Regions from separate parts of the Pseudoalteromonas sp. PPB1 genome, predicted to be linked through region 3. Evidence: predicted binding sites of a transcription regulator. Region 3 holds the regulator's gene; each other region holds the start of a gene.

What was found. The regulator MetJ, encoded in region 3, represses methionine synthesis genes. The targets are predictions, from matches to a motif close to TAGACGTCTAGACGTCTA.
Region 1: metK (methionine adenosyltransferase) is a predicted target of MetJ. The motif match lies at 2,445-2,462, and genes of this name have one in related genera.
Region 2: IY568_RS19850 (methylenetetrahydrofolate reductase) is a predicted target of MetJ. The motif match lies at 2,114-2,131, and genes of this name have one in related genera.

The regions. Positions count from the first base shown of each region.
Region 1 covers NZ_JACEQV010000003.1:263,638-268,764, reverse strand. Annotated here, with positions in the region: gene IY568_RS04985 (START domain-containing protein) at 1-221, shown strand, start outside; gene IY568_RS04980 (HDOD domain-containing protein) at 278-1,129, shown strand; gene metK (methionine adenosyltransferase) at 1,193-2,344, opposite strand; gene tkt (transketolase) at 2,706-4,700, shown strand.
Region 2 covers NZ_JACEQV010000025.1:22,064-27,190, reverse strand. Annotated here, with positions in the region: gene gpsA (NAD(P)H-dependent glycerol-3-phosphate dehydrogenase) at 1-887, shown strand, start outside; gene IY568_RS19850 (methylenetetrahydrofolate reductase) at 1,113-2,069, opposite strand; gene IY568_RS19845 (M16 family metallopeptidase) at 2,371-5,127, shown strand, end outside.
Region 3 covers NZ_JACEQV010000014.1:92,392-97,518, forward strand. Annotated here, with positions in the region: gene metL (bifunctional aspartate kinase/homoserine dehydrogenase II) at 1-450, opposite strand, end outside; gene metB (cystathionine gamma-synthase) at 456-1,679, opposite strand; gene metJ (met regulon transcriptional regulator MetJ) at 1,980-2,300, shown strand; gene IY568_RS15325 (malic enzyme-like NAD(P)-binding protein) at 2,375-3,616, opposite strand; gene rpmE (50S ribosomal protein L31) at 4,245-4,460, opposite strand; gene priA (primosomal protein N') at 4,770-5,127, shown strand, end outside.

The DNA.
Region 1 (5,127 bases), on a different contig from region 3:
TCTTAGTGCAATGGGTTTTGACGGAACGAGACGATGGCGTTGAAATAAACTACCAGATCTCGGCAGATATTCAGGGCGATGCGCCGCAGTTGTTTGTCGACAAAGTAGCATTGCGCAACACTCGCGCCTCTTTTAACGCACTATATGCATTACTGCAGGCACAGGCGCACAATGCCAAGGCTTGGGCCATTACGCCCGCAAATACCTGCCCGTTCGAATGATCATCACTGGATCATCGTCTACACTAAAATCAAACTAGCCTGACTTGTTTGTTGTTATGCTCAATATTGATGAAAAAACACTGGCGGAGTTACGCTCCGGTTTTAATCTGCCTGCAAAGCCTGAAGTTCTGGAACACATTCAGAATGAACTCAATAGTGAAGAGCCCGAGCTCAATCGTGTTGCGAACATCATTTCACAAGATGTCGCAACATCGGCCGCGGTGCTAAAAGTGATTAATTCTCCGGCCTATGGGATGTCCAGGACGGTGTCTGACATTAAACAGGCGGTGATGTTTTTGGGGCTCAATAGCATCACACAGATTGTTACTGGCTACTTATTGAAAGAAGCGTTCGACCAGAGTCTTTGTTGTATTTCGTTAGAGCGCTTCTGGGACAATGCCATTGATATTTCTCAGATAGCGATGTTAATTGGCAAGCGGGTACGCGCGAATGTCCCCATTGAGAACTTGCAGTTATTGGGTTTGTTTCATGATGCGGGTATACCGGCTATGGCGATGCGCTATGACAACTACAAAGAGGTCATGACTCGCGCGATACAGCGACCCGAATATACTTTGGCGCACTATGAGGAGGAGTTGTATCCGACCAATCATGCGGTGGTGGGTTATTATCTTGCGAGCTCCTGGAATATTCCCAAATCCATGTGTCAGATAATCTTACGCCACCATGATCCGCAGTACCTGGAAGAAGAGCATGATGAGAGCGAACAACAGGCCTTTGCCATTCTTAAACTGGCAGAAAATCTCGCATTTGAAGGAAAGTACTTTCGCAATTGTGCCGACTGGCATGCATTTAAAGATAAGATAATGATTGTCTTAAATATTCACGATGATGATTATGTGGATATTAAAGAAGATATTGAAGAGTTTCTGATTTCTGGGAATTAATTATTTCAATCCGTAAAACAAAAGGCGCCCTAAGGCGCCTTGTCTGTAAATCTGAGTTTACAATTATAGACCAGCAGCGGCTTTAAGTGCTTCTGCTTTATCTGTTGCTTCCCACGGGAATTCATTACGGCCGAAGTGACCGTATGCCGCAGTTGGCTGATAGATTGGACGTTCAAGGTCCAGCATAGTGATCAAGCCATAAGGACGCAGGTCGAAGTGGTCGCGGATCAATTCGATCAGGCGTGCTTCTTCTAGTTTACCTGTGCCGAAGGTTTCAACACTGATAGACGTTGGCTCAGCAACACCAATTGCGTAAGACACCTGGATTTCACATTTGTCCGCAAGGCCTGCTGCTACAATGTTCTTAGCAACATAACGTGCTGCGTAAGCGGCTGAACGGTCAACTTTTGATGGATCTTTACCTGAGAATGCACCACCACCGTGACGTGCCATACCACCGTATGTATCTACGATGATTTTACGGCCAGTCAGACCACAGTCACCCATTGGGCCACCGATAACGAAACGGCCAGTCGGGTTGATGAAGAACTTGGTCGCTTCAGTGATAAGTTCAGCTGGTAGAACTGGCTTGATGATGGTTTCCATCACTGCTTCAACCAGGTCATCCTGGGAAACTGAATCACAGTGCTGAGTTGACAGGACAACCGCGTCAATACCCACTGCTTTGCCATTTTCATAGGCAAATGTTACCTGTGACTTCGCATCAGGACGCAACCAAGGCAGAGTGCCATCTTTACGCACCTGCGCCTGACGTTGAACCAGACGGTGTGAGTAAGTGATAGGTGCCGGCATTAATACGTCGGTTTCGTTACAGGCATAACCAAACATCAGACCCTGGTCTCCCGCGCCTTGTTCTTCAGGACGAGTACGGTCAACACCCTGGTTGATGTCTGGTGATTGTTTACCAATGGTGTTCAGAATTGCACACGAGTCGGCGTCGAAACCCATATCTGAGTGAGTGTAGCCAATCTCGCGTACCGTTTTACGCGTTAGTTCTTCAATATCAACCCAGGCGCTAGTGGTGATTTCACCACCGACCATCACCATGCCGGTTTTTACGTAAGTTTCACACGCAACACGTGCTTTTGGATCTTGCTCAAGGATAGCATCTAGTACCGCATCAGAGATCTGATCGGCGATTTTATCCGGATGACCCTCAGAAACAGATTCAGAAGTAAATAAATGTTTTGCCATTGTATTTATGCTCACAAATATTGCGCTTCACAAACAACAGGAATAGCGCGAAAAAATCAGAGCGATATATTATCGAAAACGCGCACGGCTGCATAGCTTTTTTACGCCTAGACGTCTAATTTTAAATCTTTGCGAAAAACGCAGTAAAAAAGTCCCCGGTGACGCTAAGAATTCATTGATTTTTAATTGCAGTGGTTACCCTAATAGGTAAGAATGGGGACCAATTTTCTAATCGAGTTACCTGCATTTCGGCGTGTCATGCATTGAATTGCCACACATTAAGGTAAACATGACAACGTCGCCACACGGGTATATTAGGTACAGATTTGCCACTCAAATGACAAAAAAAGTAGGAGACTTCATGCCATCTCGCAAAGAACTTGCAAATGCCATACGCGTTCTGTCCATGGACGCAGTTCAAAAGGCCAAATCCGGTCACCCGGGTGCCCCAATGGGTATGGCCGATATCGCAGAGGTATTGTGGCGCGATTATTTAAAGCACAACCCAAATAACCCTGACTGGGTCGATCGTGACCGCTTTGTATTATCAAATGGCCATGGCTCCATGCTCATTTATTCTCTATTGCATTTGTCTGGTTATGATCTGTCAATTGATGAACTAAAAAACTTCCGCCAAATGCATTCTAAAACACCAGGTCACCCTGAGTATGGTTATGCTCCAGGTATCGAAACAACCACTGGACCACTTGGCCAGGGGATTACCAATGCGGTAGGTATGGCGATTGCTGAAAAGGCTCTGGCGGCACAGTTTAACCGTGATGAATATGACATCGTGAATCACTACACCTATGCTTTCCTGGGCGATGGCTGTTTGATGGAAGGTATTTCTCACGAAGCATGTTCTTTGGCAGGCACTCTGGGCCTGGGCAAGCTCATCGCATTTTGGGATGACAACGGTATTTCTATTGATGGTGAAGTAGAAGGCTGGTTCAGCGACGACACACCTAAGCGTTTTGAAGCGTATGGCTGGCACGTAATTGCAGATGTGGATGGTCATGACAGCGAGGCGATCACCGCTGCCATCGAAGCGGCGCGCGCTGAGTCGGATAAGCCAACCTTAATCTGCTGTAAGACAGTGATTGGTTACGGCTCACCAAACAAGTCGGGCAGCCACGATTGTCATGGTGCACCTTTGGGTGACGACGAGATCAAAGCGGCACGTGAATTCCTTGGCTGGGAGCACGAAGCGTTTGATATTCCTGAGTCTGTATATGCTAAGTGGGATGCTGCGGCGCACGGCCAGCAAATTCAGAGCGAGTGGCTGGTTAAATTCACTGAGTACCAGATGCATTACCCTGAGTTGGCGGCAGAGTTTGAACGTCGTACTAAAGGCGAGTTACCTGCTGACTGGGCACAGAAAAGTGCAGAGTACATTGCACAGTTACAGGCCAATCCAGCCAATCCGGCAACCCGCAAAGCGTCACAAAATGCATTGAATGCGTTTGGCCCACTGTTACCTGAATTTATGGGTGGTTCTGCGGACCTGGCAGGTTCAAACCTGACGTTATGGGAAGGCTCTAAAGGCCTGACCGCTGATGATGCGTCAGGTAACTACATCTTCTATGGTGTACGTGAATTCGGTATGTCAGCCATCATGAATGGTATCGCACTGCACAAAGGTTTCATTCCTTACGGCGCGACCTTCCTGATGTTTATGGAATACGCGCGTAACGCAGTGCGTATGGCTGCATTGATGAAGCAACCAAGTATTTTCGTTTACACCCACGATTCAATCGGTCTGGGTGAAGATGGTCCGACACACCAGCCGGTAGAGCAGCTTGCGAGCATGCGCATGACACCAAACCTGGTTAACTGGCGTCCGTGCGACCAGGTTGAATCAGCGGTTGCCTGGCAGCAGGCTATCGAACGTAAAGACGGTCCTACGTCACTGGTATTTACCCGTCAGGGGCTTGAGCAACAGGCGCGTAGCGACGAGCAGGTAGCAGCCATTAAGCAAGGTGGTTATGTGCTGAGCTGTGACGGTGAGCCAGAGCTTATCCTGATTGCAACAGGTTCAGAAGTTCAGTTGGCTGTCGAAGCGGCTGCACAGCTTCGTGACAGTGGCAAGCGCGTACGTGTTGTGTCTATGCCATCTACCGATGCGTTCGATGCACAATCTGCTGAGTATAAAGAGTCAGTATTGCCAGCGGCTGTGACACGTCGTGTTGCGATTGAAGCGGGTATTGAAGACTACTGGTACAAGTATGTAGGCTTGAATGGCGCAGTAGTAGGCATGAGCACTTTTGGTGAGTCAGCGCCGGCTGCTGAGCTGTTTAAGCACTTTGGCTTCACGGTTGAGAATGTGGTTGCTAAGGCGAATGCCTTGTTCAATTAAGCTCAAACGCTAACATTGAAAAAGCCGTTTAAGGAAACTTAAGCGGCTTTTTTGTGCCTGGTGAAAAGATCTGGATAACGGTTCACATGATGGCTGACAGCCATTTTATCATCTAGAGTGATTGCGTGTCAGGATATGTGACAGTACCCATCCTGGGAGGTGCTAAACAATCTAAGAGTCATTTTGCTGAAAAAATATACATGGGTATTGGGAATATTTTTGTCACCTCTCATGCCTGTGCTCGTAGTCAAGGCGGCCATTCACAGTTATGAGAAAAGCCATGGCTATGGATCAACTTACAATGAAGGTAATCGAGCGTTTTCAATTTTGCGCTTAGGGTGGAGAGTTTACGCTGGGCTGGCTGTACAGCACTGGGCAAAGACCTGTGGTGAGAGATGAAGTCAGCGCGAGAGTGTAACCAATCCAT
Region 2 (5,127 bases), on a different contig from region 3:
TCGCGCAGTTAGCCAGCTCGCGTCAGAATGCCCGTTATCTGCCAGACATTGATTTTCCGGCTTCATTGCAGCTGGAAGCCTCACTGACTAAGGCCGTCCAGGCTAGTCAGTTGGTCCTGGTGGTGGTGCCCAGCCATGCGTTCGCGCAAACCCTGGAGGCAATTAAGCCACACTTGTTACCTGGAACCAAAGTTGCCTGGGCAACCAAAGGGCTGGAGCCAGATACTGGCCGGTTGCTGCAGGATGTAGCACTGGACGTCCTCGGTGAGCAGGTTCCGCTGGCGGTTTTGTCCGGGCCGACCTTTGCAAAAGAAATGGCCGCCGGCTTACCTACCGCAATTTCAGTGTCATCTCGTTGCGAAGCATTCAGAGGTGAACTGGCTAAGCTGCTGCATTGTGGTCGTTCGTTCCGGGTGTACAGCAATGACGACTTTATCGGTATCCAGTTAGGTGGCGCAGTGAAAAACGTCATCGCCATTGGTGCGGGTATGTCAGATGGTTTTGGCTTTGGTGCCAATGCCAGAACAGCCTTGATCACCCGTGGTCTGGCAGAGCTCTGCCGGCTAGGGTTGTCGCTGGGGGCACGTTCTGAAACCTTTATGGGGATGGCGGGACTGGGCGATTTGATCCTGACTTGTACTGACAACCAATCCCGTAACCGACGTTTTGGTCTGGCGCTGGGCCAGGGTAAAAACGTTGAAGAGGCCATGCAGAGTATTGGCCAGGTGGTTGAAGGGTATCGTAACACCAAAGAAGTGTACTTGCTGGCAAAGCGTACTGGCATTGAAATGCCTATCACGGAGCAAATCTATCAGGTGCTGTATCAACAAAAAGACGTCAAAGAAGCGGCCATGGCATTGCTTGGCAGAGAGCAAAAGTCCGAATAACCTGATGTCTGAAAATAAAAAAACCGAGCCAGTGTGCTCGGTTTTTTATTGGTTCCAAATTATACCAATTTGCTTAATTAAGTGTTCTATTTTGAGGCGAGAAAATAGGGTCGATAACTAGGCAAAAATTTCGTTGTTTAGTTGTTCTAAATGAGAAATTTTTAACGCCGTTAGCGTCTTATTTGCTCCTTCAAATAGAACAGATATTAAGTGAAATTGGTATTATTAAGCGATCTGCTTTTCCGCCAGTGTCAGCTCCATGGTGGCCTTGAGCAGACGATAGAGGTTGATAGACGCATCGATCTCTTCTTTGCGGTTAGTCAGGCTTTCTATGTTCAGTCCCAGCGGAACATCCAGATGAGCACAACTACGCAGAATTGAATCCAAATTCTCACGACAAATGCGGATCGACTCACTCAGGGTGTTGTCTGCATCCAGCATGCGCCATTTGGTTGCTTCAGGCACTGAAATGCCCAGCCATTCCATAAATTGCAAGGTTTTCTCACCGCCGCACGGGGTGAAAGTCAGGATCAGCCGCTTAGGCGCAATGCCTTGCTGTTTACAGGTGCGGGCATAGCTGGTGATCAAGTCTATGGTGGCTTGTGCATCATAGACGGCCTGAGAAATAAAGAACTCGCAGCCCTGGGTGGTTTTTTCAATCAGTCGCTCGTGCTCATTGCGTTTTGATGCATGGCGCTCCGCAATAGTTACGCCACCGAGGAAAAAGTTTTCTTCGTGCTGGGCCAGCGCCTGATACGCCTCTGGCAGTGGTAGATTGATTTTACCTTGCGAAGACGGAGAGCCAACCAGCACTAAATTATTCAGGCCAAACTCTTGTTTGGTGGTGCTGAGCCACTGGTTAAATTCAGCGCTGTCACGTTGTGCGACACTTTTATAGGTGATCACGTCCAGTTTTGACAAAGACTTGACCAGGCGGCTGTATTCACAGGGATCAACCGTTTCTTTAAACGGAAAAGGGCGGGGCACATTGGTGCGACTGCTTTCGTCCTGAATGTCGTAAATGATGACGCCGTCGTATTCAATTTCGTGCAGACGGTCGAGCAGCTTAGTGGCAATACGTTCAACTTTGTCTTGCTCCGTACCGGATTTGGGCGGAGTCGTACCAATCAAATATACCCCTTGGTTCGGGTCTAAGATTTTCTCTTGTAGTGATAACGCCATGATTTTGGCTCCGGCAAAAATTCAGTTTCTGGGATCTAATATAGCAGCCATTTAGACGTCTAGATAGATTTTTTTCTTGAAACAAATTCAATGCCCATGAATTTCTTTCATATGATTTTGCGACTTTGGAGCAAGCCATTGTTTTGCCGATAGCTTTGAATGGGCCAATGCAGTTCATATTTTTTTACATAAAATGAGCACGTAAAGATGAATTCAAACGGGATTGCGGCATAATTGGGAACGATGTGCCTCACTCGAGCGAGGCCAAAAATAATAATCACTACAGATTTAAGGGAAGCATATGAAATTTAAACTACTGGCGACCAGCCTCGCGGTGTCACTGGCACTGACCGGGTGCGTAACCTCTCAGCAATCGACTGAGCAGACGTCAGGCCAAGTTCAGGCCCAGGCAAGTAACAAGGTGTTTGCGCAGGATTATGTTCTGGAAGAGCTGGATAATGGCCTGCGCGTCATGGTGGTGAAAACTGATTATCCAGATGTTGTCTCGTTACAGATCCCGGTATCTGTTGGTTCGCGCAACGAAGTTGAACCGGGCCGTACCGGATTTGCACACTTTTTTGAGCATATGATGTTTAAGGGCTCGGAGAAGTTCCCTCAAGATGTTTACGCTGACATTCTGAAAAACTCAGGCGTAGATAACCGCGCTTACACTACCAATGATTATACTAACTACCATCTGAATTTCTCTAAAGAGCACCTGGATAAGGTTTTAGAGATTAAAGCAGATATCTTCCAGAACCTGAGCTACAGCGAGTCTCAGTTCCGCACCGAAGCCTTAACGGTAAAGGGCGAATACCTGAAGAACAACGCCAGCCCAATTCGTAAGCTGTTAAGTGCTGTGCGTAAAGAGGCCTTTGATAAGCATACCTATAAACACACCACGATGGGCTTCTTCGAAGATATTGAAGCGATGCCCGATCAAATGGCGTACGGACAAGTTTTCTTTGAGCGATTTTATAAGCCGGAATATGTCTCGATTGTGATTGTCGGCGACGTGGATCCGCAGGAAACCATGAAAATGGTTAAAAAACACTGGGGTGGCTGGCAGCGCGGTAATTACGTTGCTGATATTCCGGTTGAGCCAAAACAGCAGCAAGCCAGATACGTGCATGAGCACTATGAAGGTTTGCCGGGCCATTGGCTATTGGTCTCATACAAAGGCACAGCGTGGGAGCCTCAGAAAAAAGATCGCGCGGCACTGGATCTGATCTCGCAACTGTATTTCTCTGAAAACTCCGAGCTGTATCAAGAGCTGGTAGTCGACAAGCAAATTGCCAGTCAGATGTTTACTTACAATGCTGAGACCAAAGATCCGGGTCTGCTGCATGTCTTTGTGAAGGTAAATGAAGAAAGTGACCTGGCCGTGGTGCGTGATGCCATCAACCGTACTTATGCGACTGCTCGCACTGAGCTGGTCGACAGCGACAAACTGGCAGCACTTAAATCTAACCTTAAATACAACTTTGCGAACGGGCTGGACTCATCACAGGCGATTGCCAGTATGCTGGCCGAGTACATGCATTTTGAGCGCGATCCGGAAGTGATCAACACGCTGTATGCGACCAGTGATTCAGTGAGCGCCGAAGATATTCGCGATGTGGCCAACCGTTATTTTGTCGACAGCGGTCGTACCACAGTGACCATGTCTGATCTGACTGAAGTGACAGGATTCGATAAAGAAGTTGAGCTTGATAACCTGGTTGCCCAACTCAGCCAGCCAAAACAGCAGCACTTCTCTGTACTGGACAACACCAATGCGTCACCGCTTGTGGATGTAAACTTGTTGTTCTACACCGGTGCAGCGGCTGATCCGAAAGGGAAAAAAGGCGTCGCAGCACTGACCGCAGCCATGATTGCTAATGGCGGTTCGCAGAGCAAGTCGTATAAAGAAATTCAAAAAGCACTCTATCCGATTGCGGGAAGTTTCGACTATCAGATCGACAAAGAAATGCTTTCTTTACGTGGTCGGGTGCACAAAGACAATGCGGCACAGTGGTATGCGTTAGTCAGTGAGCAGTTACTCAATCCGGGTTTCCGTGAAGATGATTTCAAACGTCTGAAAAAAGAGATGATTGACAACATCAAGGCGGGCCTCAAGGCATCTAACGATGAAGAACTGGGCAAAGAAGTGCTTTACCACAAGCTATATCAGGGTCACCCGTATGAGAGCTACAACCTGGGCGATTTATCGGATCTGGAAGCACTGACACTGGATGATGTAAAAGCTTTCTATCGCAGCGAGTTTACACAGGCCAAACTGAATGTCGGCATCACAGGTGCGCTCGATGACAAGCTTAAAGCACGTATGCTGAGTGACCTGGCTCAACTGCCTAAAGGTGAGGAAGCTCGCCTGACTATTCCGGATGCACCGGCACTGACTGGCCGTCACGCGACCATCATTGAAAAGAGCGCTAAATCAACAGCGGTCTCCTTTGGCTTCCCGATTGATACCATCCGCAGCAGCAAAGACTGGACTGCACTGTGGTTAGTACGCTCTTATTTTGGTGAGCACCGTAACTCGAATGCCTACCTGTTCCAGCGTATTCGACAGGTGCGAGGTATGAACTATGGTGATTATGCCTACATTGAGTATTTCCCGCGTGGCATGTTCCAGACTAAGCCGGATGCGAACTTGGGTCGCTCTGAGCAAATTTTCCAGGTATGGCTGCGACCGTTGCGCTCAAATAACGATGCACACTTTGCCACGCGTGTTGCGCAATATGAGCTGGATAAACTGATCAATGACGGTATGACTGAGGGTGACTTCCAGGCAACGCGCAACTTCCTGAGCAACTTTGTGCCTCAGATGGTCGCCAGTCAGGACCGTCAGCTGGGTTATGCGCTGGACAGCCAGTTCTATAACACTGATGAGTTTGTCAGTTATGTTCGCGGCCAGCTGGCATCTTTGACAGTTGAAGATGTGAATCGGGTGATCCGTGAAAACCTGCAAAGTGACAATATTCACTATGTGTTTGTCACAGGCGATGCGGCTGATATGAAAGCGCGTTTGGCTAACCAGACAGAGTCGCCAATGCAC
Region 3 (5,127 bases):
ATGCTGAGTAAACAAAGTGCGTGCATCAATATCCTGAGCGGCAATATTCAAAGTGTTCAACAAGGCAGCCAATAAACGTGCTGACCAGATCTCGCCAAACGCCAATAACGGGGCTTCAAGTAGCTGACGCGACTGCGCCTGGCGACCGATACTGCTCAACTCATCACGTAATTCAGAGACCAGCGAGGATTGCTGCGCTGCGGAAAATAGCTCATCAATCAGCTGCAACTGATGGTTTTCCACTTGCAGCAAGATATCGCTAAAGGCTCGTTCGTCCTGCTGCTGATAACTGTGCCACAAGGCAACCAAGGTATTGGTAGTTTTACCTGCTGCCGATACCACGATACAGTCACCGCTCTGGCACTGTCCAATGATGATATTGGCAACCGCCTGATAGCGAGCAGCCGAGCTTAAGCTCGACCCGCCGAATTTATGTACTGCTTTTGTCATTTCTTCTACCACAATGCCGTATGTGCTGGCGAGAGCTTAAATGCTTTCGCATTGTCACTGGAGTTGCCTTGCGCGGCCTTCACCGCGGCAAATGCCTGCTCAAAGTCTGCTAGTAAATCGTCGATTTCCTCAATCCCCACCGAAATGCGGATCAGTGTGTCACCAACACCCGCCTCAAGCCGTGCGGCCGGGTCCATACCCGCATGTGTCATAGTCGCCGGGTGACAAATCAAGCTTTCAACACCACCCAGAGATTCTGCCAGAGAGAATTGCTTCACACTGGTCAGGAATTTAGCGGCATCCGCGAGCTCCCCTTTAATATCAAAGCTCACCATGCCACCGAAGCCTTGTTGCTGCTGTTTCGCCAGTGCGTGCTGAGGATGGCTTTCCAGCCCTGGGTAATAAACCTGACTAACAAATTCTGATTGCTCAAGGTAACGTGCAATCGCCAGCGCATTTTCCTGATGCTGTTTAAGGCGAACATTGAGCGTACGTAAACCCCGTAAAGTCAGGTAACTGTCAAACGGCGCGCCCGTGATACCGATATTATTGGCCCACCAGGCCAGTTCATCACCCAGCTCCTCGGTTTTAGCGATAACAGCCCCACCCACAACATCCGAGTGGCCATTGATATACTTAGTGGTGGAATGGACCACAATGTCGACGCCAAATGCGATGGGGTTTTGCAGTGCCGGCGACAAGAAAGTATTGTCAGCAGCGACCAGCGCACCACACTGTGCCGCGACATCCACAACAGCCTGAATATCCGTCAAGCGCAAAATGGGGTTGCTCGGTGTTTCAATCCAGACCAGCTTAGGTTTAATGGCCAGAATTTCCTGCAAGCTGTCGCTGCGCGTCAGATCCAGTACTTTGACCTTCAGCAAACCGCGCTTTTCCAGAGAGGTAAACAAGCGATAGCTGCCCCCATAACAGTCGTGTGGGATCACTAAGGTATCATCAGCATTCAGTAACTGAGTCACCAGGTGAACCGCGGCCATACCCGTTGCGGTAATGATCCCCTTAGCGCCACCTTCCAGTTCCGCCAGTGTTTGCGCAAGAATATCGCGATTAGGGTTACCACTGCGACCGTAATCGTAATCACGCTTCTTATCAAAATCCGCGAAAGAATAGGTGGTCGACAGATAAAGCGGCGGCACCACCGCACCATGATGCTTATCGGCATCTATGCCTGTACGTACCGCTATGGTTGACTTGTTGCTTTGGCTCATAGGTCACCTGGATGAATTAGATGTTTAGACGTCTAAAAGGTTAGATGAACAAAAGTTAGAAGTCAAAACATTTATACCGCTAAATGGCTAAATAACTAGTATTTGACTATCTTTTTTAAACCGATAAAATTTCGCCACTCAACGCGAACTCTATGCTAATAAGACTGAGTATTTGAGCTTAAACTATGGCAAATGACGTGCAACATTGCCAACAGAGAGCCTACGTGTCACGGTTGGATCCATACACAGTACACAGTCTTATTCGCATTGCATCTACAACACTGAGGCAAGTACATCACTATGGCTAAATGGAACGGTGAATATATTCACCCTTATGCAGAACACGGTAAGAAATCAGAACAGGTAAAAAAGATTACTGTTTCTATCCCGCTCAACGTACTGAAAGTGCTAACCGATGAGCGCACCCGTCGCCAGGTCAACAACCTGCGCCACGCGACGAACAGTGAGTTACTGTGTGAGGCATTTCTGCATGCCTTTACCGGCCAGCCACTCCCTGGTGACGAAGACCTGCGCAAAGACAATCCGGAAAAAATCCCGGCGGAAGTCCGTCAGATCATGACGGAAATGGGTCTGGAGATCCCAGAGATTAATGAAGAATAATCTGTGCAGCGACAGTGAAAAACAGCAATAAAAAAAGCCTCACTTTGTGAGGCTTTTTTTTTGCTCAAACTGACTTAGGCCATGTAGTTTTCTGGCATCTCAATTTGTGCGACACCCGATTCTACCGCGGCCTCGGCAACAGCTCTGGCGATACGTGGTAGCAAGCGCGGGTCCATCGGCTTAGGAATGATGTAATGTTCACCAAACTCCAGGCTGTCCACATCCGCCGCTTTGAGTACTTCAGCAGGCACCGGCTCTTTGGCAATGCTACGAATTGCTTCAACCGCGGCTATCTTCATTTCATCATTAATGGCCGTTGCACGCACGTCCAGCGCACCTCGGAAGATAAACGGGAAACACAGTACATTGTTCACCTGATTAGGGTAATCAGAGCGACCCGTTGCCATGATCAGATCATCACGCGCGCCATGTGCCACTTCCGGGCTGATCTCAGGATCCGGGTTGGAACAGGCAAACACCACAGGCTTATCAGCCATTAATTTCAGATCTTCCGGTGACAACAGGTCCGGACCAGATACACCCACAAACACGTCTGCATCTTCGATCACGTCCTGTAACGTGCGCTTATCCGTGTTATTGGCAAACAACTTTTTGTATTCGTTGAGATCATCACGGCGAGTGTGAATAACCCCCTTACGGTCAAGCATATAAATGTGTTCACGTTGTGCACCACACTTAATCAAAAGCTCCATACACGCGATGGCAGCTGCACCAGCCCCCAAACAAACGATAATCGCGTCATGAATATTTTTGCCCTGAATCTCCAGCGCGTTCAACATACCCGCAGCGGTGACAATCGCGGTGCCATGCTGGTCATCATGGAATACCGGCACATCACATCGCTCGATCAGCGCACGCTCAATCTCAAAACACTCAGGAGCTTTGATGTCTTCCAGATTAATACCGCCAAAAGTATCGGCAATATTTGCAACTGTATTGATAAAGTCTTCAGTGGTACGGTGCTTAACTTCAATATCAATTGAATCCAGGCCAGCAAAGCGCTTAAACAGCAGAGCTTTACCTTCCATCACTGGTTTGGACGCCAGAGGACCCAGGTTACCTAGACCCAGGATAGCAGTACCATTACTGATCACAGCCACCATGTTGCCTTTACCTGTGTAACGGTAAGCGTTGCTGGGGTCGGCTGCAATTTCACGAACCGGCTCTGCAACACCCGGGCTGTATGCCAGGGCTAAGTCTTTGACGGTTTCTGCAGGCTTGGTCAACTCTACGCTGATTTTTCCTGGAACGGGGTGGGCATGATAATGTAAAGCTTGTTCACGAAAGTCTGACATGACGCGATTTTTTCCTACGAAGAAGTTGAAAGTGAGAGTGAGATAAAAATTCGCTAACTGTGTTAAACCATACCTTTTTTAAAAATTAATTCAAGCCATATCAGGTCTATCCTGTTAAAGCAAAGATAGTTGGCAGTTAGCAATATTTAGCGACTTTTTTGCTACTTTTCGGCAAACTTAACTCACAACAAATGATCCGATAAGTGTCATTTTCAGGTCAAAATAGCGTCATTTTTATGCGGAGTATAAATCAAATGAATAAAACAAGCGTAAAAAACAAGTTCCCGACATTTAGAAACATAATTAGAGAAAATACCGACTTTTAACTAATATTAAATAAAAAAATCGAGACATTGGCCGGGGTAGCTATGCAGATTAATCAGGTGAATATGATCATTCAGGGGAAATTTGCGCTGTGATATGGTTGTCACATGAGCACAACTTAACGAACGCTATAGCATGCAGGTTTGTCGGCAACAATCTCGCATTACTGGAAACTTTACTGACCGAACGGCACTGATCCGTCCACTTAGCATAGTAAAGTGCAGCATTTGGCAAAATCGCACATTACCGGGGACAGAAACGAAAAAAGCACCCGAAGGTGCTTTTTCTACAACAGAAGTAAGGCTTACTTCTTGCTGCTAAGCGCGCCAAAGCGCTTGTTGAAGCGATCAACACGACCACCTGTGTCTAGGATCTTCTGCTTACCAGTGTAGAACGGGTGACATGCAGAACATACGTCCAGGTGAATGTCTTTACACAGTGTTGAACGAGTCTCGAATTTGTTACCGCACGAACAAGTTGCTGTAATTGTTTCGTACGTAGGATGAATACCTTCTTTCATAGGACACCTCTAGTTAAGGCCGTATCGCTCTCCAAACCCGAAGTCTGGCACCATACGTAGTTATACAAAAATTGTGGACGCGTATTTTAGGGTCAATCGGGATGATCCACAAGCAATAAATGCAATTTAGCTGTTATTTTTTGCGCAATCTCGGAATGTAACCGCAAAATATGCCATACACACTAAACTCCCTCACCACTGGCATGCATTTTTACATTGTTACGGTATACTGAGCCCGTGTTCTGTTAGCACCCGATAGGGCTATCAGGCGCCAGTCCTTAACTTTGATATTCAGATGCCGGAGTCTCCATGCGCTTCGCCGAAGTCGCTTTAAAAGTGCCTTTACACAGAACCTTTGATTACCGCCTCGAGCCACAACAGCAGCCCTGTGTGGGCGGCCGAGTCAGAGTAAAATTTGCCAACCGGGCCTGCGTTGCCATTGTTGTGGCCTTAAAGTCTCACAGCGATGTGCCCGCCGAGAAAATAAAAGCCATTGAGTCTGTACTGGATATTGCCCCCGTGCTGTCGCCAGAACACCTTGGATTCTTGCGCTTCGGTGCCCAGTATTATTGTCACCCTCTGGGCGAAACCTTGTTTACTGCCCTGCCCGGTGCACTGCGCGAAGGCGAGCAAGTTGATAAAACCCAGGTACCGGTACTGACGCTGA